Regions from separate parts of the Planococcus faecalis genome, predicted to be linked through region 1. Evidence: a T-box and tRNA genes for the amino acid it is inferred to sense, from the RefSeq annotation. Region 1 holds a T-box; the other regions hold tRNA genes.
What was found. A T-box is a leader RNA that pairs with one kind of tRNA and senses whether it is charged. The one in region 1 lies ahead of argS (arginine--tRNA ligase), so its partner is inferred to be a tRNA-Arg.
Positions count from the first base shown of each region.

Region 2: it encodes a tRNA-Arg, which carries the amino acid that the T-box ahead of argS (arginine--tRNA ligase) is inferred to sense. The anticodon was not compared.
Region 3: it encodes a tRNA-Arg, which carries the amino acid that the T-box ahead of argS (arginine--tRNA ligase) is inferred to sense. The anticodon was not compared.

Region 1 covers NZ_CP019401.1:1,673,370-1,681,736, forward strand. Annotated here, with positions in the region: gene AJGP001_RS08345 (sensor domain-containing diguanylate cyclase) at 1-249, shown strand, start outside; gene AJGP001_RS08350 (thiamine pyrophosphate-binding protein) at 1,248-2,888, shown strand; gene AJGP001_RS08355 (hypothetical protein) at 3,192-3,788, opposite strand; T-box leader at 4,202-4,414, shown strand; gene argS (arginine--tRNA ligase) at 4,469-6,160, shown strand; gene AJGP001_RS08365 (hypothetical protein) at 6,447-6,659, shown strand; gene AJGP001_RS08370 (GNAT family N-acetyltransferase) at 6,879-7,334, opposite strand; gene AJGP001_RS08375 (DinB family protein) at 7,687-8,217, opposite strand.
Region 2 covers NZ_CP019401.1:1,398,202-1,406,568, forward strand. Annotated here, with positions in the region: gene sdhA (succinate dehydrogenase flavoprotein subunit) at 1-689, shown strand, start outside; gene sdhB (succinate dehydrogenase iron-sulfur subunit) at 712-1,482, shown strand; gene AJGP001_RS06985 (acyl-CoA thioesterase) at 1,730-2,197, shown strand; gene AJGP001_RS06990 (MarR family winged helix-turn-helix transcriptional regulator) at 2,272-2,724, shown strand; gene racE (glutamate racemase) at 2,741-3,544, shown strand; gene rph (ribonuclease PH) at 3,621-4,370, shown strand; gene AJGP001_RS07005 (XTP/dITP diphosphatase) at 4,367-4,978, shown strand; tRNA gene AJGP001_RS07010 (tRNA-Arg) at 5,117-5,190, shown strand; gene AJGP001_RS07015 (acyltransferase family protein) at 5,409-7,409, shown strand; gene AJGP001_RS07020 (TIGR04104 family putative zinc finger protein) at 7,643-7,942, shown strand; gene AJGP001_RS07025 (tetratricopeptide repeat protein) at 8,000-8,367, shown strand, end outside.
Region 3 covers NZ_CP019401.1:1,127,071-1,135,437, reverse strand. Annotated here, with positions in the region: gene tpiA (triose-phosphate isomerase) at 1-231, opposite strand, end outside; gene AJGP001_RS05585 (phosphoglycerate kinase) at 264-1,448, opposite strand; gene gap (type I glyceraldehyde-3-phosphate dehydrogenase) at 1,560-2,567, opposite strand; gene AJGP001_RS05575 (sugar-binding transcriptional regulator) at 2,568-3,611, opposite strand; gene AJGP001_RS05570 (glutaredoxin family protein) at 3,719-3,949, opposite strand; tRNA gene AJGP001_RS05565 (tRNA-Arg) at 4,454-4,525, opposite strand; gene clpP (ATP-dependent Clp endopeptidase proteolytic subunit ClpP) at 4,698-5,309, shown strand; one part of gene AJGP001_RS05555 (IS1182 family transposase) at 5,427-6,218, opposite strand; one part of gene AJGP001_RS05555 (IS1182 family transposase) at 6,221-6,790, opposite strand; gene AJGP001_RS05550 (HPr family phosphocarrier protein) at 6,966-7,223, opposite strand; gene whiA (DNA-binding protein WhiA) at 7,275-8,225, opposite strand; gene AJGP001_RS05540 (gluconeogenesis factor YvcK family protein) at 8,249-8,367, opposite strand, start outside.

The DNA.
Region 1 (8,367 bases):
GGAGGAGAAGAGTTTGTTATACTTCTTCCCCATACCGATTCTCAAAGTGCTTATAATGTGGCAGAAAAGATTAGGGGAAAAGTTGAAAAGACCAACTACATACCTAATAAAACCATTACAGTATCTATTGGAATTTCAGAATATCCAGCACAAACAAATTCGGTAACCGAAATTTTTGGGTTCGCGGATTCGGCATTGTTTACATCAAAGGTTGCAGGAAGAAACCGAATTACGATTTACTCAAGTTAAGCGAAATTCAATTATCCTTGTTAACCTCTTATAATCCGATTTGTAAAAAAAGTGTTCATCCTATTTTGTTACCGAATGGCAATCAAGGCTAAATTATTAATCATACAGTTTTTGAAGAAATAACTGAGGATTTAATTCGATGGTTGGAAGAACATTTTTATGTTAGTTAAAGAATAAATAGTCGACTCATCTTGGGGATACAGGATTCTGCGTTCCATGCGGACGCTTTCCGCAGACAAGTCTTTGCGACGAAGCTAGCGCAGCGATACAGGGGCATCTCTTTGCTCTTCGCCGCATTGCACTCCGAATCCTTGAAAGAGTATTGATTAAAAGCAGATTCGTTGGTTACTCTCGCTAATCTGAGTCACATGCTGACAACCGATTTGGCCACGCAGCCTCCTGTAGAACAGCGAAGGCTGAAGTTGAATCCACGGAAAGCGAAGTGGCCGAACCGGTTAAATTATACATTATTATAGACTTTGTCTACAGTCTGAGAAGCTCAAATAAGAGCTTTTTCTTTTTGTATGAATGAATCTGGACTACTATTATTTACTGAGATTTTCTTTTTAATACTGTATATTCCTCTAATGGAATTTATGGTAAACTTTACATAAATGAATTTTCTAAATTAAAAGTAATTAAAGTGGCGAGGAGGTTTTATGCTGGAACACACATCTTAAAAAAGACGTAAGAGTAGAAAAAGGTATCGCCAGTTACGGGCATTACAACGAAGAATATCCTTTTAGTAATAGGAATGCAGAACAAGAAGATTCATCAGAATTTTTTGATTTAAAAAAGATACGAATTTTTTAGATACCAACAACAATTGAATGATGAGTTGTTATCGTTTCGATTAGCTTCCAGAAGGCATTGAGACGAACGAATAACAAAATGTAATAGTTAAAAACTGTAGCACACTCAAGAGTGCTACTTCAGCAGGCTGATAAAATTAAAAGTATTTACAGTATCTATCAATGTTTATGGAGAGTAGGTTTGATATGAAAGCGGTTCGTAATGTTTTGGAATTTTTAGAGGGAAATGGTGTTAAGTACGTATTTGGAATACCAGCAGGTTCGGTCAATGCTTTTTATGATCAGCTTTTAGATTTTCCAGAAATCACTCCAATTGTTACAAAACACGAAGGGGCTGCCTCTTATATGGCAGCATCTTATGCAAAATATTCTCAGCAGCTGAGTGTGTGCATCGGCAGTAGTGGCCCCGGAGGCACTAATTTATTGACAGGAGCTGCGAATGCAATGCGGGAGCATTTGCCCATTCTGTTTCTTACTGGGGCAGTGCCGGTCAGCACAATGGGACTAAATGCTTCACAAGAACTCGATGCTCAGGCACTCTTTCAACCTATAGCCAAGTATAGTGTTACGGTTTTGGATTCAGCGGATTTATTGGATGAGATTGTAAAAGCGACACAAATTGCCCTTTCTGGTATACCCGGACCGGTTCATGTTGCGATGCCAATAGATGTGCAAATGGGGAATGTCGAAAAACTTCCTATACCAAAGATAGAAATAGAGCGACATCCACCTATAGATGCGACATTAGTCAAACAAGTAGCTGATCATTTGCTGCAGAAGAAAAAAGGCTTTATCTTTGCGGGACAAGGCGTACGTAATTCGGTAGCGCAAGTACTAGAACTTGCAGAATTGCTCAATTGGCCAATTGTTGCAACACCTGTGGCAAAAGGGCTTTTCCGGGAAGACCACCCTTTATTTTCTGGAGTGTTTGGTTTCGCTGGAAAAGATGATACGTCTTTGTTAGTGAATGAGGGAGATGCAGAAACACTACTTGTTCTGGGATCAAGTTTAGGTGAAACAGCGACAAGTAATTATAACCCAAATCTGGCAAAAGACCGATTCGTCATTCAAATTGATTTTGATTCTACCGTTTTTAACCGAAAGTATCCGGTTGATGTTCCAATACATGGAGATATGTCAGAGGGTTTAACTAAACTAATTGAAGAACTCAAAGCAAGAGGACTAGAGCGACCGACAACTGTGAAGGCAATTGGACGAGAGTCATCCGCTGATACAGAAGAGGAATTTAATACAAAGAATGTCTTACGGAAGTTACAGGAATTCTTACCATCTTCTACTCGGTATACGATAGATATCGGAGAATTTATGGCTTATGTAATCCATGACATGGAAGTGATGGAGGAAGACACGTTCGATATCAACGTACATTTTGGTGCAATGGGAAGCGGATTAAGCGCAGCAATTGGCTCGAAACTTGCTGAACCCAATCGACCGGTAGTTGCCATCACAGGAGATGGTTGCTTCTTTATGCACGGGATGGAAATTTTAACTGCGAAAGAATATAAATTGCCTATTTTGTTCGTCGTAATGAATAATGCGCGTTTAGGGATGGTATATCAGGGACATACGTTGCAATACAAGCGTTCACATCCATCCTTTGAACAAGAACCTGTCAATATTGCAGCAATGGCTGAAGCATTAAACATCCCGAATTTTCGTGTAGATAGCTTTGAAGATTTATCTCAAAATGTGTTAAATGCATTGACCTATTTGAAGGGCCCGGCAATTTTAGAGGTTGCATTGGTTGATAACAACATCCCGCCAATGGGAGATCGAGTTAAATTTCTTTCTTCTTTTGGGAAATAGGAAAGGGAATTGCTATTGATAAACTGATTTCTAAAAGGTTACTGTTTAAAAAGAGAGGCCATTTAAGCTTCAGTAAACGTAATATCATTAAGAAAATAGCGTAGGCGATATTGAAGAAATGAAGTTTATCAAAAGGCTATGCCTTATTTGAAAATCTATAGAAATAGAATAAACGCCACAGCTCACTTTGTCATAGAGCTGTGGCGTTTATGGATTAAAGCGTATACGAAGTGATTTTTATTAGGATGTACACTTGTCTAGTAAGAGCTTAAGCATTTTCTCAAGAGAAAGACACTTATATCTTTATTTTTTAAATTCAGCTTTAAGAAGATAGACAAAATCATATTGTGCTAGTTCATCTATGTGATTTTCAACATCGTTAAAAAAATCAGTAGATAGACTACTTATAACTTGATCATTTGAATAACTAATATTAGCTAATACCAACTCATCGTCAATCGACTTTTTTTCACCTTCAAGTTGTCCCCAAACACTTGCCATATCAACCAAATCTTCTGGATTAATTTCTATATTACTTACGGAACCTGTATGACCGTTACTACTAATTCCAATATTAAACGTCTGTTTTTCACCATCGTTCTCTAGTTTGGAGGTTGCAAAAATAATAGTACCGTTACCCTCTGCCTCTGCAGATAGAGAACCAACTGTCTCCTCAATCAATGTACCTGATTGGTATTTTTCAACCCATACAGATACCTCTTTGTATTCACTATTAATACTGAAATCGAAAACAAATGATTTATCTGAAGTAGTTGTCAATATCGCACGTTCTTTCTCTGTTAATTCAACAGCAAAAATAGAGTTTGATTTTTCAACATCATTTGCACAGGCGCTCAAAAAAACGAACGACAGTGCGAGAAGTGTAGTTACTCTTTTCATTTAATGCCTCCTTTTATCTATCTATTCTATTATCTGTTTATAGTCTAGTTGCGCTGAAGAAACTAACTGAATATTTTTATTATATCGCAAGAAATAGATTTTGACTGATGATTTGCTGGAAATTCATCTTTTTACAAGTTTTGTATTGGTTAATCATTAGTTTTAACGAGTTTATATAAAGAAACAGTATAATAAAAGCTAATCTATGAGAAGAGAAAGCTATTATTCTTCTCATCTTAAAGCCAGAGTAGTCGAAACTAGTCAAGGACAATCTGGAAATTTGCAGAAGGCAAAAGCAACTAAAAAAGCTTCCTTTTTACTGAGTTAGCTATTTGAAAGTAATAATAAATAGTGTCTGTTCTTTAAGGAGTTTGACTTAAGGAAATTAGTAGGGTATGCTAATTGAAAAATATGTAAATTCTATGATGAAGAGAGTAGTTGTAATTAGATCCACTAGCGAGTCAGGGATGGTGAAAGCCTGATAGGTTCTATTACGATGAAGCGCACTTCTAAGAAACTGCCTGAATAATTTAGTAGGGTATTGTCGGGATATCCTGTTATCATGTTGAGCCGGTCCATAATAGTTGGACAATAAGAGTGGTACCGCGGGAAAGCCCGTCTCTGTATAACATATACAGAGACGGGCTTTTTTATTTTTATCTAAAAAAGGGGGAGATTGTATGGATTTATTGAGAACTTACGCTGATGAAATTGCTTCAAGTTTGAGCGGAATACTGGAGTTTAATGAGGTTGTGAAATTGATTGAACAACCAAAATATAGCACACAAGGAGATATAGCTTTCCCCTGTTTCACATTGGCAAAGCTACTTAAAAAGTCTCCAGTAGAAATAGCAAAAGACTTGGCACAAAAAGTTTCCCATCCTTTTTTTGAAAAGGTAGTGGCGGAAGGTCCGTATGTAAACTGTTTTTATAACAAAACTGTTGTCAGTTTAAAAACAATAAAAACAGTTTTACATAAGCGCACTGAATACGGATCTTCTGATATGGGACAGTCAAAGGTTATGACTTTAGATTTTTCTTCTCCAAATATTGCGAAACCCTTTTCTATGGGTCATCTTAGATCAACTGTTATTGGTAACTCTTTAGCAAACATATCCGAAAAATGTGGCTTTCAAACAGTTCGAATCAATCACTTAGGTGACTGGGGAACTCAATTCGGTAAATTGATTGCTGCTTATAAAGCTTGGGGGAAAGAAGCAGATGTAAAAAATGAACCCATTAGTGAATTGTTGAAGCTGTATGTTAAGTTCCATGAGAAAGCTGAGGCAGATCCGGCCTTGGAAAATAGCGCGAGACTGTGGTTCAAAAAGCTTGAAGACGGAGATGAGGAAGCGAGAAAATTATGGGAATGGTTCCGAAACGAGTCGCTTCAAGAATTCGCTAAAATTTATAAATTATTAGATATTGATTTTGATTCCTATAATGGTGAAGCATTTTATAACGATAAAATGAATGAAATAGTGAAGTTGCTTGAGGAAAAACAATTGTTGGTGAAGTCAAATGGAGCTGACATTGTTGATTTGAGCAACTATAACTTGCCGCCATTATTAATTAGAAAATCAGATGGTGCTACACTATATGGCACCCGTGATTTAGCAGCAGCTGTTTTCAGAAAAAGAAATTATCAATTTGATAAATCCTTTTATGTAGTAGGACAAGAACAGACACTGCATTTTAAACAATTGTTTTTTGTGCTGGAAAAACTGGGATACGAATGGGCAAATGACATGATCCATGTTCCTTTTGGTTTCATCTTGAAGCATGGGAAAAAGATGTCCACTAGAAAAGGCACAGTAGTATTGCTGGAGCAAGTCATCAAAGAAGCAATTGGACTGGCAGAGAAAAATATAGCTGAAAAAAGTCCGACTTTGGCTTTCAAGGACGAGGTTGCAAAAATGGTCGGAGTTGGAGCTATCATTTTTCATGATTTAAAAAACGAACGTCAAAATAATATAGAATTCTCGCTTTCAGAAATGCTGAAATTTGAAGGTGCTACGGGTCCATACGTTCAATATGCGCATGCAAGAGCTCGTTCGATTTTAACCAAGTCTGGCATTGATAGTTATCATCTCAATCCAGTGGGGTTAAATGATGACTACAGTTGGCCGATCGTAAAGTTATTACTTGCATTCCCAGAAATTATTGCAAAAAGCTTTGATCATGCTGAACCTTCACAAATTGCTAAATACCTAATTTTACTGGCACAAGAATTTAACACCTATTATAGCCACGTGAAAATACTAAACGAAGATCTTGAGCAAGAAGGGAGATTAGCATTGGTTCAAGCAGTAACAATTGTCTTAAAGGAAGGGTTACGATTACTGGGAGTCAAAGCACCTGAAAAAATGTAAGGAAGAAATTTAGCGAAGGGCACGAACTAACTCTTATTTTGATAATAAACGCTAGAAACGTTTTATCTAGGATTGAATATCAGGAAGGGAGGAGGTTGAAGTGCTTTTCTCTTGCTTTATGTCTAGGATCAAATCATATGTACCCGTTTCACTGTTTAGAAGTAGCTATCTGGAGTTCGTATGAGTATATTTAATATAAAGATATGAAATACTCCGGTATACTGAAAGGCTAAACGAAGAAATAGCGGATAGCACGGCCATTTTTTTACTTGAGGGAGTATGTAGAATGATGTTGAAGTACTATACGAAACGTTATGAAGTAATCAAGCAGGGAGCGTATCCGACAAATCGGAAAAAACGAATGTTGGCTACTCTTGTGAGTGACATGGAGGCAGCTTATGCGATTCCAATGCAGAGAGATTTAACGTGGGAGAAGGAAAATGAAGAGGTTTTCTCACTTTACCGTCAGGTTTTTGCAGATAAAGAACTATTTTCTTAATTCTAGTGGATTGCTTTCAAAAAGAAAACGCCCAACCAGGGAACTGGTTGGGCGTTTATGCTTTCGTGTGCAGGGTGTATAAATGTCTCGAGTAGCGAGTGCTTTTTACGATAACTATAGATCACAAAAAGTTTATCGAGTAACGTTCGATTAATCGTTCGGACATTTGCGCAATACGGTCTCATCTTGTATGCATCCAAAAATCGTTTTTTTGATTCGTTAATCGACTAATTGTTTTACAACAGCCATTTCTTTGCCGAACCGATCTCCATGGTCCTCGAATCCCAAACTTGCATATAAATTATGGGCATTCAAGTTGTCTGGATGATAGCCGACGACAATTTTTGTGGCATGCAGTGATTTGGCCATCTCAGCAATCATTAATTTAGTTGCAGCTTTCCCAATTCCTTGACCTTGGAAGGCTTTGTCCACCATTATTCGGTATACCCAATAACCGTCAAGTTCCTCCGGAATAGAGTTATACATCAAAAAGCCGACTGCTTTCTCACCTGTATAGATGGCGTAAGGTTTTAAGCTAGTTTCAAACTTCGATTGAGCAATTGATACAGCATTTGGTTCCATGTATTGTACTTGTTCTTCTGCTACCTCTAATTCACAGCAGTCATACCAATTTTCTGCAGTCAATTCGACGATTTTCACATTTTCTATACTCATAATTTTCCCCTTTCGATTTTCGGGGAATGCGAAATAATGTTAATTAGGCGCTATCCCCTTGTACTCATTAATGGAAACGGTAATTTTGTTTGTCATAATAAACGCCTCCTTGTATAGCACTGGCTCGTTTAGTGAAATTTCTGATCCTGTTGACTATAGCATTTCTTAGTAAATTTTTCTAGATGATTGAGGAATAATATACCAAAAAAATGTGTCATAAAAAACAAGAAGATAGAAGATTCGCTAGAAAAATGATGCATTCAATTGCTTATTTGTCCAAATTTACATACAACTTTTTTAAAACAGTAAATCTAGCTGATTTGGAAATTTTTATTGTTTGTGGGAATCAAGTCTAATAATTAAAATCTTTACTTTTTAACAATCTTTTAATTGTTCGAATTTGTCCGCGATGGTTAATCTCATCCTCCATGACATGGAACCAAAGATAGTAATTATTATAGAGAGTGCCATTAGGCCATATTTTCTCTTCTGCTAACCAACTGTCCTGCTTAGATTTTAGTAATGCTAAAGTGTCTTGTCGAACTTGATGTAATTCGTTCAAATAATAAACAAGAGGATTTTTTTGGATCTCCACTCTAGCTGTATATCCAAGTTCTAAAGAAGTTCTCCATTTTATGTATTCACTTTCTGTCAAATCTCTATTTTCGCTTGAAATAGTTTGATGAACAAATTCAATAGATGCAATATGGGTCAAAAGAGAACCGATGGAATTCCCTCTTTTATCGGATAAATAATCCAAATCTCTTTGACTTAAATCAAAAATCTCATTTAGCGTAACTTCTCTCGTATGTTCCAACATGGAAACAAGTTCCCCAATTTTTTCAGAAAAATTTTCTGTGGGTATTATTCGATAATCTATCATCTGGTTGCCTCCATTCTTTATTAAGATTACTCGTAATATAGATTTTTTAAAGACTTATAATTCCGAAAGTTTTGATATAATTATAGCTACACTGTAAAGACGACCACCTGATGATCTTTTTTCTCTGGCTAATAGTAAATACTTGTGGAA
Region 2 (8,367 bases), 280 kb from region 1:
CAATGGGCGGACTATGGGTAGATGATCATCAAATGACAAGCATTCCGGGCGTTTTAGCAGCAGGCGAATGTGATTATTCTCAGCATGGGGGTAACCGTTTAGGTGCGAACTCCTTGCTGTCAGCGATTTATGGTGGTATGGTCGCAGGACCGAATGCTATTGAATACGTAAATGGCTTAGCTGTTCTTGCGGAAGACCTTCCTTCAGCGATCTATGATCAGCATGAAGCTGAGGAGCAACGCAAATGGGAAGAAATTTTGGCATTGAATGGTACAGAAAACGCTTACGTTCTGCACAAGGAATTAGGCGAGTGGATGACAGATAACGTAACTGTTGTACGCTATAATGATCGTTTACAGAAGACGGATGAGAAAATCCAAGAACTTCTTGAACGTTTCAATCAGATTAGCATTACAGATACGCAACTTTGGAGTAACCAAGGCGCGATGTTTACACGTCAATTGCGCAATATGCTTCATTTAGCTCGAGCAATCACAATCGGAGCGCTTATGCGCAACGAAAGTCGTGGAGCTCATTACAAACCGGATTTCCCGGAACGTAATGACGAGGAATTCTTGAAAACAACGATGGCTAAATTTAATGGCTTTGATGCACCAATCTTCCATTATGAAGAAGTCGACACATCGTTGATTCCACCGCGTAAACGTGATTATTCAGCAAAAGCATAATTATGAAGGGAGCTAATTTACCATGGGTGAAGCAGCAAAAACGGTAATATTTGAAATCGAACGCAGAAACTCTACGGATGAAGATTCGTATTGGGAAAAGTTCGAATTGCCATATAAGATGAACATGAATGTCATTTCGGCATTGATGGAAATTCGTCGTAACCCTGTCAACATGGAAGGGAAAAAAACCACTCCTGTAAACTGGGACATGAACTGTCTAGAAGAGGTTTGTGGCGCATGTTCAATGGTTATCAATGGCAAAGCACGTCAATCGTGTACGGCTTTGATTGATCAGTTAGAACAGCCAATCCGTCTTCAACCGATGAAAACATTCCCTGTTGTTCGTGACCTTGTCATTGACCGCAGTCGGATGTTCGATTCGTTGAAGAAAGTTAAAGCATGGGTGCCAATCGATGGTACGCATGACCTTGGAGATGGACCGCGTATGCCTGAGCGCAAGCGTCAATGGGCTTACGAACTATCTAAATGTATGACTTGCGGCGTATGTCTTGAAGCATGCCCGAACGTTAATGATAAATCCGATTTTATCGGAGCTGCACCACTGTCACAAGTTCGCTTGATGAACGCGCATCCAACAGGCTCTATGAACCGCGATGCTCGCTTGAATGCGATCATGGGTGAAGGTGGATTGGCAGGATGTGGTAACTCTCAAAACTGTGTGGAGTCTTGTCCAAAAGGAATTCCATTGACAACTTCAATCGCAGCACTAAACCGCGACACAACTGTACAAATGTTCCGTAACTTCTTCGGAAGCGACAGAATGGTTGACTAGTATTTAGTAAAAACCCCGCTGCGGCGGGGTTTTTAATTTGTCTAATTTTAATAGACCTGCCTTTCCATAAAAAATTTGGTATACTAATAAAATGAAACAGACAAGTAGATTTTGACTGGAGTGAGTGGTAGTAAAAAACGCTCCAGGCTGAACCCTTTAACAGGCTCATACAAGAGTGATGATCCTCGTGCTATTCAGTGCGTGGGAAAAATGTTCAAGTCATCAAATTATTTAGTGGAGGTTACTTATGACAGCGAATTACATTGGAAATTTGGAGGAGTGGAAGCAGGAATTTATCTTTTCTGCTCCGGTTCAAGTTCGTTTTTCTGAAACGGATATGTTTGGGCATGTTAATAACACCGTGCCGATTGCTTATTTTGAATTTGCCCGAATCGAATTTATGAAAGAAATGGGATTGATGCAGCGCTGGTTAAAAACGGGCAACGAGTTGTTTCCCGTCGTAGCAGATATGCAAGTAGATTTTGTTCAACAAGTATTTTTTGATGAAAAGTTAAAAGTTTACGTCAAAATAGCGCGCATCGGAACTTCTTCTGTCGATGTTCATTACTGGACTGTCAACGAAAAAGAGGAAACTTGTTTCACGGGAAGAGGAGCCATTGTCCAAATATCGAAACACACGGGAAAAGGTCACCCTTGGTCAGACCAAGAGATTGAAATGCTTCAGAGCAAGCAATTGATCAGTGCAAAAAAATAAGGAGCTCTTGCTATATCAATAAAAAACCGTCACTATAGAAATAAGATAGGTTTTTCAAGGAGTGGGATTGATTAATGAATGAAGACAAGCAAAGCGTCAATCATGAATTGGAGCGCATCGCGTTCATGGAAAAAGAGCTACGTTATATTTCGGGGATTATTAAGCAAAAAGGTCGAGAGATTTTAAATTCCTATACGATCACCCCGCCTCAATTTGTCGCATTGCAGTGGCTATTTGAGCATGGGGATATGACCATTGGAGATTTATCGAATAAGATGTATTTAGCGTTCAGCACGACAACGGATTTAGTTGACCGTATGGAGAAAAATGAACTGGTTGTCCGTATTCGCGAAGAACAGGATCGTCGCGTTGTTCGTATAAAGTTGTTAAAAGAAGGCGAACGCGTCATTGAAGAAGTGATTCAAAAACGCCAGGAATACTTGAAAACCGTATTAGAGAATTTTACTCAAGACGAGGCTGTGAAATTTGCGGCGTTACTTGAAAAATTGCATACCAACATGAAATAGGATAGAGGCGATGAGTGTGAATGCGCCAATCGGAGTAATCGATTCAGGAGTCGGTGGACTTACCGTCGCAAAAGAGATAATGAAACTTTTGCCGAATGAGCAAATTTATTATATTGGGGATAACGCGCGATGCCCTTATGGTCCGCGTCCGCTGTCGGAAGTACGGACGTATACGTGGCAAATGGCCGATGCACTGATGAAGAAAAATATTAAAATGTTAGTTATCGCCTGCAATACGGCAACTGCAGCAGCGCTGTACTCTTTGCAGAAGAATTTGCCAATTCCTGTAATTGGTGTTATTTTTCCAGGGGCTCGTGCTGCCATTAAATCTTCAACAACTAAAAAAATTGCCGTTTTAGGCACGTTAGGAACAGTGCAAAGCGGAGCTTATGAAAAAGCAATTTTATCATTAGTTTCTTCTGCACACGTCGTACAACTTGCTTGTCCACGTTTTGTTCCTTTGGTAGAAAGTGATGAATACGAAGGTGAGTTTGCTCATCGAATTGTTCAAGATACATTAGCATCTATTGCCTATGAAGAGTTTGATACAGCAATTTTAGGATGTACGCATTATCCATTGTTACAAGGTTTTATTGAGGAAGTTCTTGGAGATACGGTGAACGTGTTGTCGTCAGCAGAAGAAACGGCCAAAGACGTCGAGCGATACTTGAGCTATAAACAGCAGTTTGCAAATTGGAACAAGCCGCCGGTGCATCGCTTTTATACATCGGGATCTACTCAGATTTTTGGCTCCATTATTCATAAATGGTTAGGCATTGAAAGACCCATGATCTATTCGATTCGATTTCCCAAAACCTGATAGCAGATGCTGTCAGGTTTTTGTCGTTATCAGCGAAATATGGTAAGCTATTTGAGCATATACAAGGAGGATTTTTATGACACGCATAGATAATAGACAAACTAACGAGTTGCGTCCTGTTTCAGTGGACGTAGACTATTTGATTCACCCAGAAGGTTCGGTATTAATCACGGTGGGACAGACGAAAGTAATCTGTACAGCGACGATTGAAGACAAAGTTCCAGGATTCTTGAGAGGTCAAGGCAAGGGCTGGATAACAGCAGAATATTCCATGTTGCCACGTGCAACGAACAGCCGAAACCGTCGTGAGGCTTCAGCTGGAAAAATTGGTGGACGGACAATGGAAATTCAGCGACTGATTGGTCGTGCATTGCGAGCTGTTGTGGATCTTGAGAAGCTAGGTGAGCGTACATTGTGGATCGACTGCGACGTAATCCAAGCAGATGGTGGAACGCGTACAGCATCGATTACAGGGGCATTTATCGCTATGACGATGGCTATTAGTAAGCTAGAGCTTCCGGCATTTCCAGTAACGGACTTTCTTGCTGCAACAAGTGTCGGCGTTACAGCTGAAAACGGATCCATTCTTGACTTGAATTACGTTGAGGATTCTAGCGCTGAAGTTGATATGAACCTAGTTATGACAGGGGCAGGTCATTTCGTGGAATTGCAAGGAACGGGAGAGGAGTCTACGTTTACACGTGCTCAACTCAACGAATTGCTGGACCTTGGAGAAGCAGGAATCCATCAATTGATTGCGATGCAGCGTAGCGCGCTAGGTGATATTGCTGCTCGTATTGGAGAAAAGGTCGTTGTGGAACAATGAAAAAAATTGTAATTGCAACTCAAAACAAAGGCAAAGCTAAAGATTTTGAAGCTTTGCTTGCCCCTCTTGGGTATAAAGTGTTGACTCTACTAGACGTAGCACAAGACCTGGATGTAGAAGAAACGGGTGTCACTTTTGAAGAAAACGCCATCTTAAAAGCAGAAGCCGTTTCGAAAGTATTAGGTATTCCTGTTATTTCCGATGATAGTGGATTAGAAATTGATGCATTGAACGGTGAACCAGGTGTCTATTCAGCACGCTATGCGGGTGCTGCTAAGAGCGATAGCGCAAATATTGATAAAGTGCTTGAGAAAATGTCTGGCGTGCCTGAAAACGGACGTACAGCACGTTTTCGTTGTGTGCTAGCGGTAGCAGCACCTAACGAGAAGACTGAAACGTTTTCGGGCTCTTGTGAAGGAATTATTCTTAGTACGCCTCAAGGCAATAATGGTTTTGGCTATGATCCCATTTTTTACGTTCCTGCACAAAGCAAAGCGATGGCTGAATTGTTGCCTCACGAAAAGGCTGCAATTTCCCATCGCGGCAATGCCTTGCGCGAGTTACAACAGCGCATGCCTAAGTGGTTAGATGAAGAAAAACAAAGCTGAATTCATTTATTTTAATGTTTTTTTAAAATAGCATTGACTTTTCTTCAAATCATTTCTATAATTAAAATTGTCTTTCAATAGAAAAGCAAAGCCGCAAGCGAAATCTTGTGCCACCGTCTAGTCTCTAAGAAAGCTTTAGTCTCAGTAGCTCAGCTGGATAGAGCAACGCCCTTCTAAGGCGTCGGTCGGGGGTTCGAATCCCTCCTGGGACATTATAGGAATGTACATAATTCGAACAAAACCTCCACATCGTTTATTAAACGGTGTGGAGGTTTTGTGTGTAGAAAAAGTATTAAGGACGCTCAACATGTCTGTTTGTAGGTCTATTGCCGACTCGAATAAATCTAATTTACAGAAAAAAAGTGAGAAATTAAGAATATGATACAATTGTATTCAACTATTTATCAATAATAAGGAGTGGCGAAAGTTTATGGAAACCAAAAGGCGTATTCGCCCCGAATTGGAAGGCTTGCGTACAATTGCGGCGATACTAGTAGCCATTTATCATATATGGTTTAATCGAGTTTCAGGTGGCGTAGATGTCTTTTTTGTTGTATCGGGATTTTTGATCACAACATCTTTATTGTCTATGTACCGGAAAAATGGCAAAGTATTGTACTTTTCTTATATTGTCAAACTGATGAAACGATTGTTGCCTACAGCTTGGCTAATTAGTATTACAACTTTAATTGCGGGTCTATACATATTGCCAGTGTTTACAAAGCAACAAACACTTAACGAATTTTTAGCTTCGGCGTTTTATTTTCAGAATTGGCGGCTTGCCATCGATTCTGTAGATTATTTGGCTCAGAACAACAGTGCTTCTCCGTTTCAGCATTTTTGGGCGTTGAGCATTCAATTTCAGTTTTACTTAGTTTGGTTATTGCTGTTTTTTGTGGCGATTACTTTATTAAGACTTTTCTCAAGCAATCACATTAAACGTATGCTGATCATCGTGATTTCGGTAGTTGCGATCGCATCTTTCGGCTATTCTGTTTACTTAACGATTGTCAATCAGCCAGTTGCTTATTACCATACCTTCACACGTGTATGGGAATTTGGAGTAGGTGGAATCCTTGCGTTAACCATTCATAAAATAGTGATTTCCTCACGTCTTTCCTGGGTTTTAGGGTGGATGGGGTTAATCGGATTGATTAGCTGCGGCATCGTCTTGCAAGTATCCCAGCTGTTCCCAGGTTACGCTGCATTATGGCCAGTGTTGTCCGCTGTCCTGATTATCGTTGCTGGGAATTATTCGACCCATTTCAGTGCTTTCCAATTGCTCAGCTGGAAGCCTTTAGTGAAATTCGGAAGTATTTCGTATGCGTTTTATTTGTGGCATTGGCCGCTCCTGATTTTCTATTATGCTTTGTTCGAGGTCGAAACCGTGTCACTTATAGGTGGATTGCTCATCATGACCGTCGCCGCGATTCTTGCTTATGTGACAATTTACGGCTTCGAAGTACCTGTTCGAAACATCCAATTGTCCCTTTGGAAAACAGCGAGTATCATTTTAGTTTTCTCAGGAGCTATATGGCTTTCAACATTTATCTACCAAGAAAGTTCTTTGGCATTACCTGTCACTGACTCAGAAACATTAAGTGAGAGAATCAACGATCATCCAGGAGCAGCTGTTTATTTGGAGGATGGTCGCTTAACACCTCTAGCTGAATTTGATGAGCCGTTCATTCCGAGACTTGAAGTTGCAGAACAAGATCGATCGGTTATTTACGAAGAGCGTTGCATGGTAGGGAAAGTCACTACCGCAGCAAAGGTTTGTGAATATGGGGAGCTCATAGATTACGATTACACCATCGCTTTGGTCGGTGGATCTCATTCAGCCCACTGGCAACCCATGCTCGAAGAGTTGGCTAAAATGCATAACTTGAAAATTGTCACTTATCTCAAGAGCAGTTGTCGGTTTACAGAAGAGGACGTGCCCGGTTCTCCAGAATGTGCCGAGTGGTTCACAAACGTGAAAACAAAAATTGCGAAAGATACACCCGACCTTATTTTCACTGTGGGAAATGTAGGCAGCCAACAAGAGGAGTTTGACGAAGTTTCAGACGGCTTTATCGAAGCTTGGAAGTATTTTGAGAAACAAGACATTCCTTTATTTTTGGTGCGCGACACTCCTTGGTATAAACAACATGTTTTAACCTGCCTCAGTCAGAACGCAGATGAACCAGAACAGTGTAAAGCAAAACAAGAAGAAATTGTTAGAGACGTCAATCCGATAACGCAAGCTGATTATCTGCCGGAAACTGCTACAACCATTGATTTGACGGATTATTTCTGTGACGGTGAGTATTGTCATTACGTCGTCGGAAATGTTATTACTCATTTTGATGCCAATCACTTAACGGCTACGTTTTCTCGAAGTTTTGCGCCTGTTTTTGAAAAACCAATTCTCGAAGCCTTAGAAAAGTAATGTAGAAACGTTCATAAGCTACTAGCCTGTAAGAGGCTGGTAGCTTATTTTTCTTTGGTTGAAAAACTGCTGTACGAGCAGGCAGCGGAAACAAATAGTTAGTGAACAGAAGACCGAGCTGAGAGAGGATGGAAAGGATTTGTTTACTTTTCTATTGTTTCTACTAGTTCCTACATGACGATTAATGAAACCAAACAGTAGTTAATGCGTAGTAATGCTAAGGAGGTGTTTCTGTGCCGACGTGTAAACACTGCAAAAACCAATGGACCTGGAAGCAATCAATGAAGGCATCATGGAAAATGAGTAGCTCGATGCGTTGCCCGTACTGTCTAAGTGACCAATACGCCACTGCAAAATCAAGGCGACGTACGATGATACTAAATTGGGTGATTTTATTGCCTTTGCCATTGTCTACACTTATGGATCTTTCGTTAACTTCTTCACTTCTTATGATGGTCGGATTGTTCGCAAGTGCTTTACTACTGATTCCCAAGTTTCTAGAGTTGAGCAATGAACATGAAGTTTTTTGGTGAAGTTAGATTGCCTGAGCAATGCTGAGGTTTTTATTTTCTGCGTAAAGGGAATATGATATGATGATGAAACACAAAAGAGGTGGTACTGTGCGAAAGAAATACCGGGAGTTGAAACGCAAAGGAAATGTCATTGTTTTTCCAACAACCGTCAATCGATTATTGTCAGAGGGTATGACGTTCCTAAAAGAAGAACAATACGAAGATGCTCGAGATTGCCTCTACCAGGTGCTGTCTTATGAACCTGATCATGCAGCCGCTTTAGGTGGTTATGCATATTGTCTCTACGAACTTGGAGAGTTTGTCGAAGCATTAGAGGTGTGTAGAGAACTGTTGCAAATCGGTCCGATCCATTACTTGGAGACGATGGAGCTATACATAAGCATTTTAATGCAAGTCCGTGAATTTGAAGAAGCAGAAAAAATGAT
Region 3 (8,367 bases), 550 kb from region 1:
TTCGCCTGTATAGGCACCTTCGTCTTGCTCTGACATTGTTTGTGCTCCGATTTGAAGCGGACTATTTTCTGCAGACACAACTAGTTGTGCCAAGAATAATGCTGGTGCGCAAATAACAGCGTCTACTTTATCAGATGCTGGCACTAAGCCATTCACTTTTTCAACAAATTGTTTTGCCTCTGTAGCGGTTTTGTACATTTTCCAGTTTCCTGCAATAATTGGTTTTCTCACAAGAGCACTCCCTTTCAGTTTAGCTATCTTATTTATTTGTTTGTTAACGCGCTGACACCTGGTAAATCTTTACCTTCCATAAACTCTAGTGAAGCGCCTCCGCCTGTAGAGATATGATCCATTTGTTCAGCCACATGGAATTTTTCAACAGCTGCTGCTGAATCTCCACCACCGATTACGGTGTAACCTGAAGTTTCAGCCATTGCTTGTGCGACAGATTTCGTGCCATTTTCAAATGCAGGCATTTCAAAAACACCCATCGGTCCATTCCAAATAATCAACTTCGAATTTTTAATAACATCCGCATATAACGCTACCGTTTCAGGACCAATGTCTAAGCCCATCCAGTCAGCTGGGATTTCCGTGATTTTCACACTTTTGGTTTCGGCATCTTTTGAAAATTCGTTAGCTACAGTTGCATCTACCGGCAAATAAAATTTAACGCCTTTTTGTTTTGCTTTTTCAATAAATGAGTTAGCCAAATCTAATTTATCTTCTTCAACAAGAGAGTTTCCGATCTCGTAACCTTGCGCTTTTATAAATGTGTAGGATAACCCTCCGCCAATAATTAAATTATCTACCTTATCTAACAAATGATCAATGACGCCGATTTTGTCTTTTACTTTCGCGCCGCCGATTATTGCCGTGAACGGACGTTCTGGCTCAGACAAAGCTTTGCCTAAAACCTCTAACTCTTTTTCTAACAGTAAGCCTGATACCGCCGGTAAATGACTCGCAATGCCTGCTGTTGAAGCATGAGCACGATGAGCTGCTCCAAATGCATCGTTAACGAAAACGTCTGCTAGCGAAGCAAATGCTTGTGCAAGTTTGTCGTCATTTTTTTCTTCACCTTCATGGAAGCGGACGTTCTCAAGTAAGATGATGTCGCCTTCTTGCATCGTTGAAATGTCCTGTTCTACTTTTTTGCCGATTGATTCGTCCAGGCTTTTCACTTCTTTATGTAACAATTCGCCTAAACGGACGCCTGTTGCAGCCAGTCGCATTTCTTCATTGACTTGACCTTTCGGACGACCTAAATGGCTAGCCAAAATTACTTTAGCGCCTTGATCGACTAAGTATTCGATCGTCGGTACAGCTGCACGGATTCTCGTATCATCCGTCACTTTACCATCTGACATCGGTACGTTAAAATCGACACGGCAAAATACCCGTTTTCCTTTCAAATCCAAATCTTTCATGGTCATTTTCTGCTGCATGAAAATACCTCCTATTTGTATTCAAAAAAATAAGGAGCGGGGTAAGTTCCCCGCCCCTTTTACCCTCTTTTATTATAGAGGTTCATTGGTAATTAAGCTATGATTTCGGGATTATAAGCCCGTTTTGTACATGTGAAGCGCAAGGTCGATACAACGGCCTGAGTAACCAGATTCGTTATCGTACCATGAAAGAACTTTAACCATGTTATCGCCAACCATCATCGTTGAAAGACCATCGATTGTAGCTGATGCTGTGTTGCCGTTATAGTCTCTAGATACTAGCGGCAATTCGCTGTAGTCCATGAATCCTTTTAATTCGTTTTCTGCTGCATCTTTTAATGCTTTGTTCACTTCTTCGACAGTTACGTCTTTTTCAAGATGAGCAACTAAATCGATAAGTGAAACGTTTGGTGTTGGAACGCGGATCGCCATTCCATCAATTTTGCCTTCTAATTCAGGCAATACTTTTGCAACTGCTAAAGCTGCACCAGTAGTTGTCGGAATCATTGATTCTGCAGCTGCACGCGCACGACGGAAGTCACTGTGCGGAGAATCTAAAAGAATTTGGTCATTTGTGTAAGAGTGGATCGTTGTCATCATTGCATGTTTGATACCGAAACGCTCGTTCAATACTTTCGCCATTCCTGCAAGACCGTTTGTTGTACATGAAGCATTTGAAATCACATGATGCTCTTTCGGATCATATGTTTCGTGGTTAACACCCATAACAAGTGTCTTCATGCCGTTTTTGCCTGGTGCTGAAACGATTACTTTTTTAGCGCCGGCTTCGATGTGTTTAGAAGCAGAAGCAGCATCCGTGAAGAATCCAGTAGATTCAACAACGATGTCTATGCCATGCTCGCCCCAAGGAAGGTTAGCTGGATCTTTTTCAGAGAATACGCGGATTGTTTTGCCGTTAACAACAATGTTGTCGCCATCAACTGAAACTTCAGCGTCTAAAATACCATGAACAGAATCGTATTTCAAAAGATGTGCCAACATTTTTGCGTCTGTCAAATCGTTTACTGCTACCACTTCTACTTCGTCATTTGTTAAAGCTTCACGAAATACAATGCGTCCTATACGTCCAAATCCGTTAATTGCTAATTTTAAAGTCATTTAGTATTCCTCCAATTTTTTAGTCAATTCCATAATTTTTCGTGCAGCACCTTCGTCTGTGATCAACACTGTCGGACTCGCTGCGTTTTTAGCGTACGATAAAATCGCTCTTGCTTTAGATTCACCACCGGCAACTGCCAAAACAGTTGTCGCTTTTTGCACCTGCTCTAATTGAATGCCCGCCGTTCGAATGCGATAAACAATTTTTCCGTCTTTATCGAAATAATAGCCGAAAGCCTCACTAATCGCTCCGCCTGAATGAATTTTTTCAACTTCTTCAGTAGAAGAGTGCCGACGAACCGCCATCTCTCCTGCATTGCCAATCCCGTGGACGACAACATCTGTTTGATCGTACAAATCCATCATTTCTTTGATCACTGGTTCTTTCATCATCATGGCAAATGCTTCTGCACTCAAATGATCAGGCAAGTATAGCGTCTTAAATGAACCACCTGTTTTTTCGGCAAATGCAGCTGCAATCGTATTTGCTTGGTGCAAAACATCTTCTCCCAGTCCACCGCGTGCAGCGATAAATTGCAGCGCTTTGTCGGGCTTTCCGTTCGTTAGTTCTTTCGAAATAGCCGCCATTGTGCTACCGCCAGTAACAGCGATTTTCTTATAGCGGGCAAACAACGTTTCCAAAAAACGAGCAGCCTCTTTACCAATATGAGACTTCACTGCTGGAATTTCATCGCTATCTTGCGGTAAAATCACAACTTTCGTAATTCCTAGAATTTCTTGTAGCTGTATTTCCATATCTGTCAGTCCAGACATTTCACGCACAAAAACTTTTAGCTTCTCTAGCACTTCCAATCCTTGCGAAGTAACTGTCATGCCCGCTGCTTTCATTTCAATCAATTGCTGATTGCGTAGTAAATCCGTGTCTTTTCTAATTTCTCGCTCTGTCAACCCGGCAACTTCACTCAAAGTTCGCCTACCGATTGGCTGTTCCAAGTTGATAATCTGTAAAATTTGATAACGTTTTTTCAGGAGTTCGGACATTTCCGGCATCAACTTTTGCTGAGCGACAGATAATGCATCCATAGGTTCACTCCATTCTATCTGGACGTTTTTTGTCCCACTAATTAATTATGCGTCCCACTAAATTCATTCTACCTAATCTTTCTTTTAATTGCAAATAAAAAGAAGCGTTAAGTTTCTAACGCTTCCAGTAATTCAACATAACCAATATTGCCATACACCAATACGCGATTGTTTTTTTCTAATACAGGGATCATCATCATGTATTTTTCGTGTAAGGCTTCATCACTTTCGATATCTACTTCTGTGTAAGGCAATGGTACCTCCTCGTTGACTAGTGCAATCATCAATTTGGCTTCCTCGCAAAGAGGGCAATTAGAACGCGTGTATAAAGTGTACATCTGTCTCCTTCTTTCTAAATAAAAGTATGAAGTTACTGGAGAAACTTTCTCCAAACCGATATCTGTCAGACAATCAATAACATGTTGCTATTGATCAACAGAACCTTCCATTGTTTCTACTAAGTTAGGTAGTAAATCAAGTGTACACTGTTACTAAATTTCAATTTGTGCTTAACACTGGTTACTCTCTTCTTTAAGGTGCACGAAGCCATTATATTGGTATGAAAATCGCTGCTACACTACCAATAGATACGATGACAATAAGAATCAATAATTTGCTCACCTGTTGCTTTCTTTACTAGTATAAGCTACTAGTCATTTCCCTTTCTACCGGCTCTTTTAAACTTCCCTTTTCTCTTTGGTTTTTTGAAATCAAAAAATACAGCCAAAAGTAAAAAACACCCCTTTACCAACTAAGGCAAAGGGGCATTTCTCAACTTTAGAACAATAGATTTTAGTTTAATAGGCTTTTTCCGGATTCAAGGAGTTGTTGCGCTTTTCTTATGCCCTCGGAAGGAATCGAACCTCCATTTCAAGAACCGGAATCTTACGTGTGATCCATTACACTACGAGGGCGTTTTCGCTATTAGCGACTTTTCTATTATACAAAAATATTTCAACATAATCAAGTCCGTTTTTTTGATTCGTTAGATTTGACCTTCATTGACCATGATGTGTATGATAATAGTACAGCTGAGAGAACTTTCAGCATTGTTTGCAAAACACTTAATCGAGGAGGAACTATTCTATGAACTTAATTCCTACAGTAATCGAACAAACTAGCCGAGGCGAACGTGCTTACGATATTTACTCACGTTTGTTAAAAGACCGCGTCATTATGCTAGGTAGTGCAATTGACGATAACGTTGCAAACTCTATTGTGGCGCAACTTCTATTCCTTGAAGCAGAAGATCCAGATAAGGATATTTCAATCTACATTAACAGCCCAGGTGGTAGTATCACAGCTGGTATGGCGATTTATGATACGATGCAGTTTATCCGTCCAGACGTTCAAACAATCTGTATCGGTATGGCTGCTTCAATGGGTGCTTTCCTACTTGCAGCAGGAACAAAAGGCAAACGCCTTGCGCTTCCAAATGCTGAAGTAATGATTCACCAACCGCTTGGTGGTGCCCAAGGACAAGCGACTGAAATCGAAATTGCAGCAAAACGCATTCTTCACCTTCGCGAAAAATTAAACCAGATTCTTTCTGAGCGCACAGGTCAGCCAATCGAAGTTATCGCTAAAGATACAGATCGCGATAACTTCATGACAGCAGAACGCGCACTTGAATACGGCTTAATCGACCAAGTGATTACACGTAGCAAATTGCCTGAAAACCACAAAAAAGAAAACTAAATCAAGCAAAAAACTCACAGTCATCTTTGACTGTGAGTTTTCAGCTTGTTGAGAAACTAAGGTTTTATCGATTATCTTCTCAGTGGATTGGTCAAGAAACAAAAGAACGTGAAGTTTTTAGACCCTTCTGCTTAGCAGAAGGGTCATTTTTTTGATGTTTTGCACTGCGGCTGTCAGATAAGCCTGTTCTTGGACAGACTTGCGCCCTCGTCGCCTTGCGTAACGGAAACTATGGAGTTCTTTCGCATCGGCGAAACTCCGTTCGATGGTCTGGCTTCGTAACTTGTATAGCTTTTTTCCGCTGGGGGTGCGCTTGTTGGCGCGCACCTTTTCTTTTTCGTCTTCCCAGATGTGTCGGAAAATCGAGCGCTGCTTGCTTTTCGCGGAAAAACAATTCGAGCGCAGTGGACAATGTTCACAATCCTCCGGCCGGCTTTTGTACTGCCGATATCCCTCTCGATCTGTGGTGGCGTAGGACAACTTACAGCCCATGGGGCAAGCATACGCATCCAGTGAAGGGACATACGTAAATAACCGTTTCGGCACTTTCGGGTTACCGCCTTTGAAACGGCGGTAGCCCATGACCACAAACGTTCCGGCTTCGTTTAACGTTTTACAGATGTGGCCGGTAAAATAGCCGGCATCCAAGGCGACGGCTTCCACCGGAAAAGCAAACTTCTTCTTTTGTACAGCGAGCCGGTCCAAATAAGGAACGGCGTCGTGCATATTGCCGGCCGTGATATAGGTATCCGTGATGAAATTGTATTTGGCATCCACCGTTCGGTGGTCGAGATAGAAAAAACCTTGAGGTTTCTGGTTTCGCATGAGGAACCCACTATCTGGATCGGTCACGCTTTCGCGGGTCATCGCCGGTTTGGTTTTGGCAACGGGCCGAATCACCTTCGGCTTCAGCGCTTTTTTCCATGGGCCTCCCGGTCAGCTACGACCGCTTCTTCCAATTCCCCCAGGTAGCTCACCACTTTTTCGGCCTTTGCTTTTCGGATAAACTTGTTCTTATTGGCATTGGCTTTGATATGCGTGGAATCGGACAGAAGCACGCGGCCACTCACCATGCCGTGGGCTTTTGCCTGACGAACCGTTTCGTCGAAGATTTCTTCAAAGACCGAGGTGTCTTCAAATCGGCCCTTCCGATTGAAACTGATGGTGGAGTGATCTGGAATCCGGTCGACGAGAGAATAGCCCAAAAACCATCGGTAAGCAATGTTATCCCGAATCTCTTTTTCCAGTTGGCGTTCTGAACGAACGCTATAAAAATAGCCGATGAAAATCATTTTGAATAAGGTAATGGGCGGAATGGCGGGACGGCCGTTATCCGGACAATAATAAGGGGAAGCAATCCGTTCAATAAAAGAAAAATCAATGAGGGCATCAACGGTACGAAGAAAATGGTCGTATGGCACGAGTTCATCAATTGAGACGGTGACCTGTTCATGACGGTGATTTTTGACGGGACCAATCATGGGACTTCGCTCCTTCTTTTTCTTTCAGTTTACATCAAAAAAGTATCGAAATAAACAAAAAAAGACTGTCGAGAGGGTTTCTCGACAGCCTGAAAACTCACAGTCATCTTTGACTGTGAGTTTTTTTATACGTTTCGTTTGTGGAAGTTACTTGAAATAATAGATTGCTGCTTTTTTACGCTTCTTTTTCAATAATCTCCGATAAAGACTGAACCGCTTTTTCTTCATCCAAGCCTTCTGCAGAAATGGTGACTTCTGTTCCTTTACTAATTGCCAAGCTCATAATTCCCATAATACTTTTGGCGTTTACTTTCTTATTGTCTTTTTCCAAATAAACATCTGCGCTGTATCGATTTGCTTCTTGAACAAATAACGCTGCTTGTCTTGCTTGAAGACCTGATTTTAATCGTACTTTTACTTGTTTTTCAACCATACGGATCCTCCTCCAAAACTCAACTCTCTTCTATATAAACGAACAGCCTAGCTAGCGGCCGATCATTTCTCCATTTCTCAGGGATGCTGCAATCTCATCAATTTTTCGCAGACGATGGTTTACCCCCGACTTGCTGACGGTTCCGCCCGATACCATTTCCCCTAGCTCTTTTAACGTCACATCTTGACACTCTACCCGGAGTCTGGCGATTTCACGTAGTCTTTCAGGCAATTGGTCAATGCCAATTGTTTGGTCGATAAATCGAATATTTTCTACTTGCCGCAATGCCGCATCGATGGTTTTGTTTAAGTTAGCGGTTTCACAATTTACTAACCGATTAACGCTATTACGCATATCTCGAATAATTCGAACATCCTCAAATTTCAATAAAGCAGAATGTGCGCCTGTAATGCTTAGAAAATCAGAAATTTTTTCTGCTTCTTTCAGGTAAGTCACAAATCCTTTTTTACGTTCAATCGTTTTGCTATTCAAACGAAATTCGTTCATTAATTCAACTAACGAGTCTGCATGGTCTTTGTAGAGCGAGTAAATTTCGAGATGGTAAGATGACGTTTCAGGATTATTGACAGATCCTCCAGCTAAAAAGGCACCTCGGATATACGAACGTTTGCAACAGTTCTTTTCAATCAGCGACTTGACAATCTGGTGCTGGAATTGAAATCCTTCAGTCAAAATTTCGAGATCTTCGAGAATATGCTTAGCGCCTTCTCGGATTCTACAAATGTAAATATTATTCTTTTTTAAGCGCATCTTTTTTCTAACCAGCAATTCGACGGGATAAGTTTTGTAAAAACGTTTTAATAACGTGTAAATACGGCGGGCGATCGCCGCATTCTCAGTTTGAATATCCAGGCTCAATTGCCGATTGGAAAACGATAGAGTGCCATTCATCCGGATCATTGCGGAAAGCTCTGCTTTGCCGCAGCAATCATCTATCTCTATTTGTGTCATTTCTTTTTTTGTTTCGGATGCAAAAGACAAAATTCGTTCCTCCTTTCAAAGCGTCAAAAATACAACTGCTTCGAATCTTCACTAGCACGGCCATCAGCATATTCGAATAACCATTCTGCAACTTTCGTCGGCTCGTGACGTACAGTTTCTCCAGAGATATTAGCAATGTCTT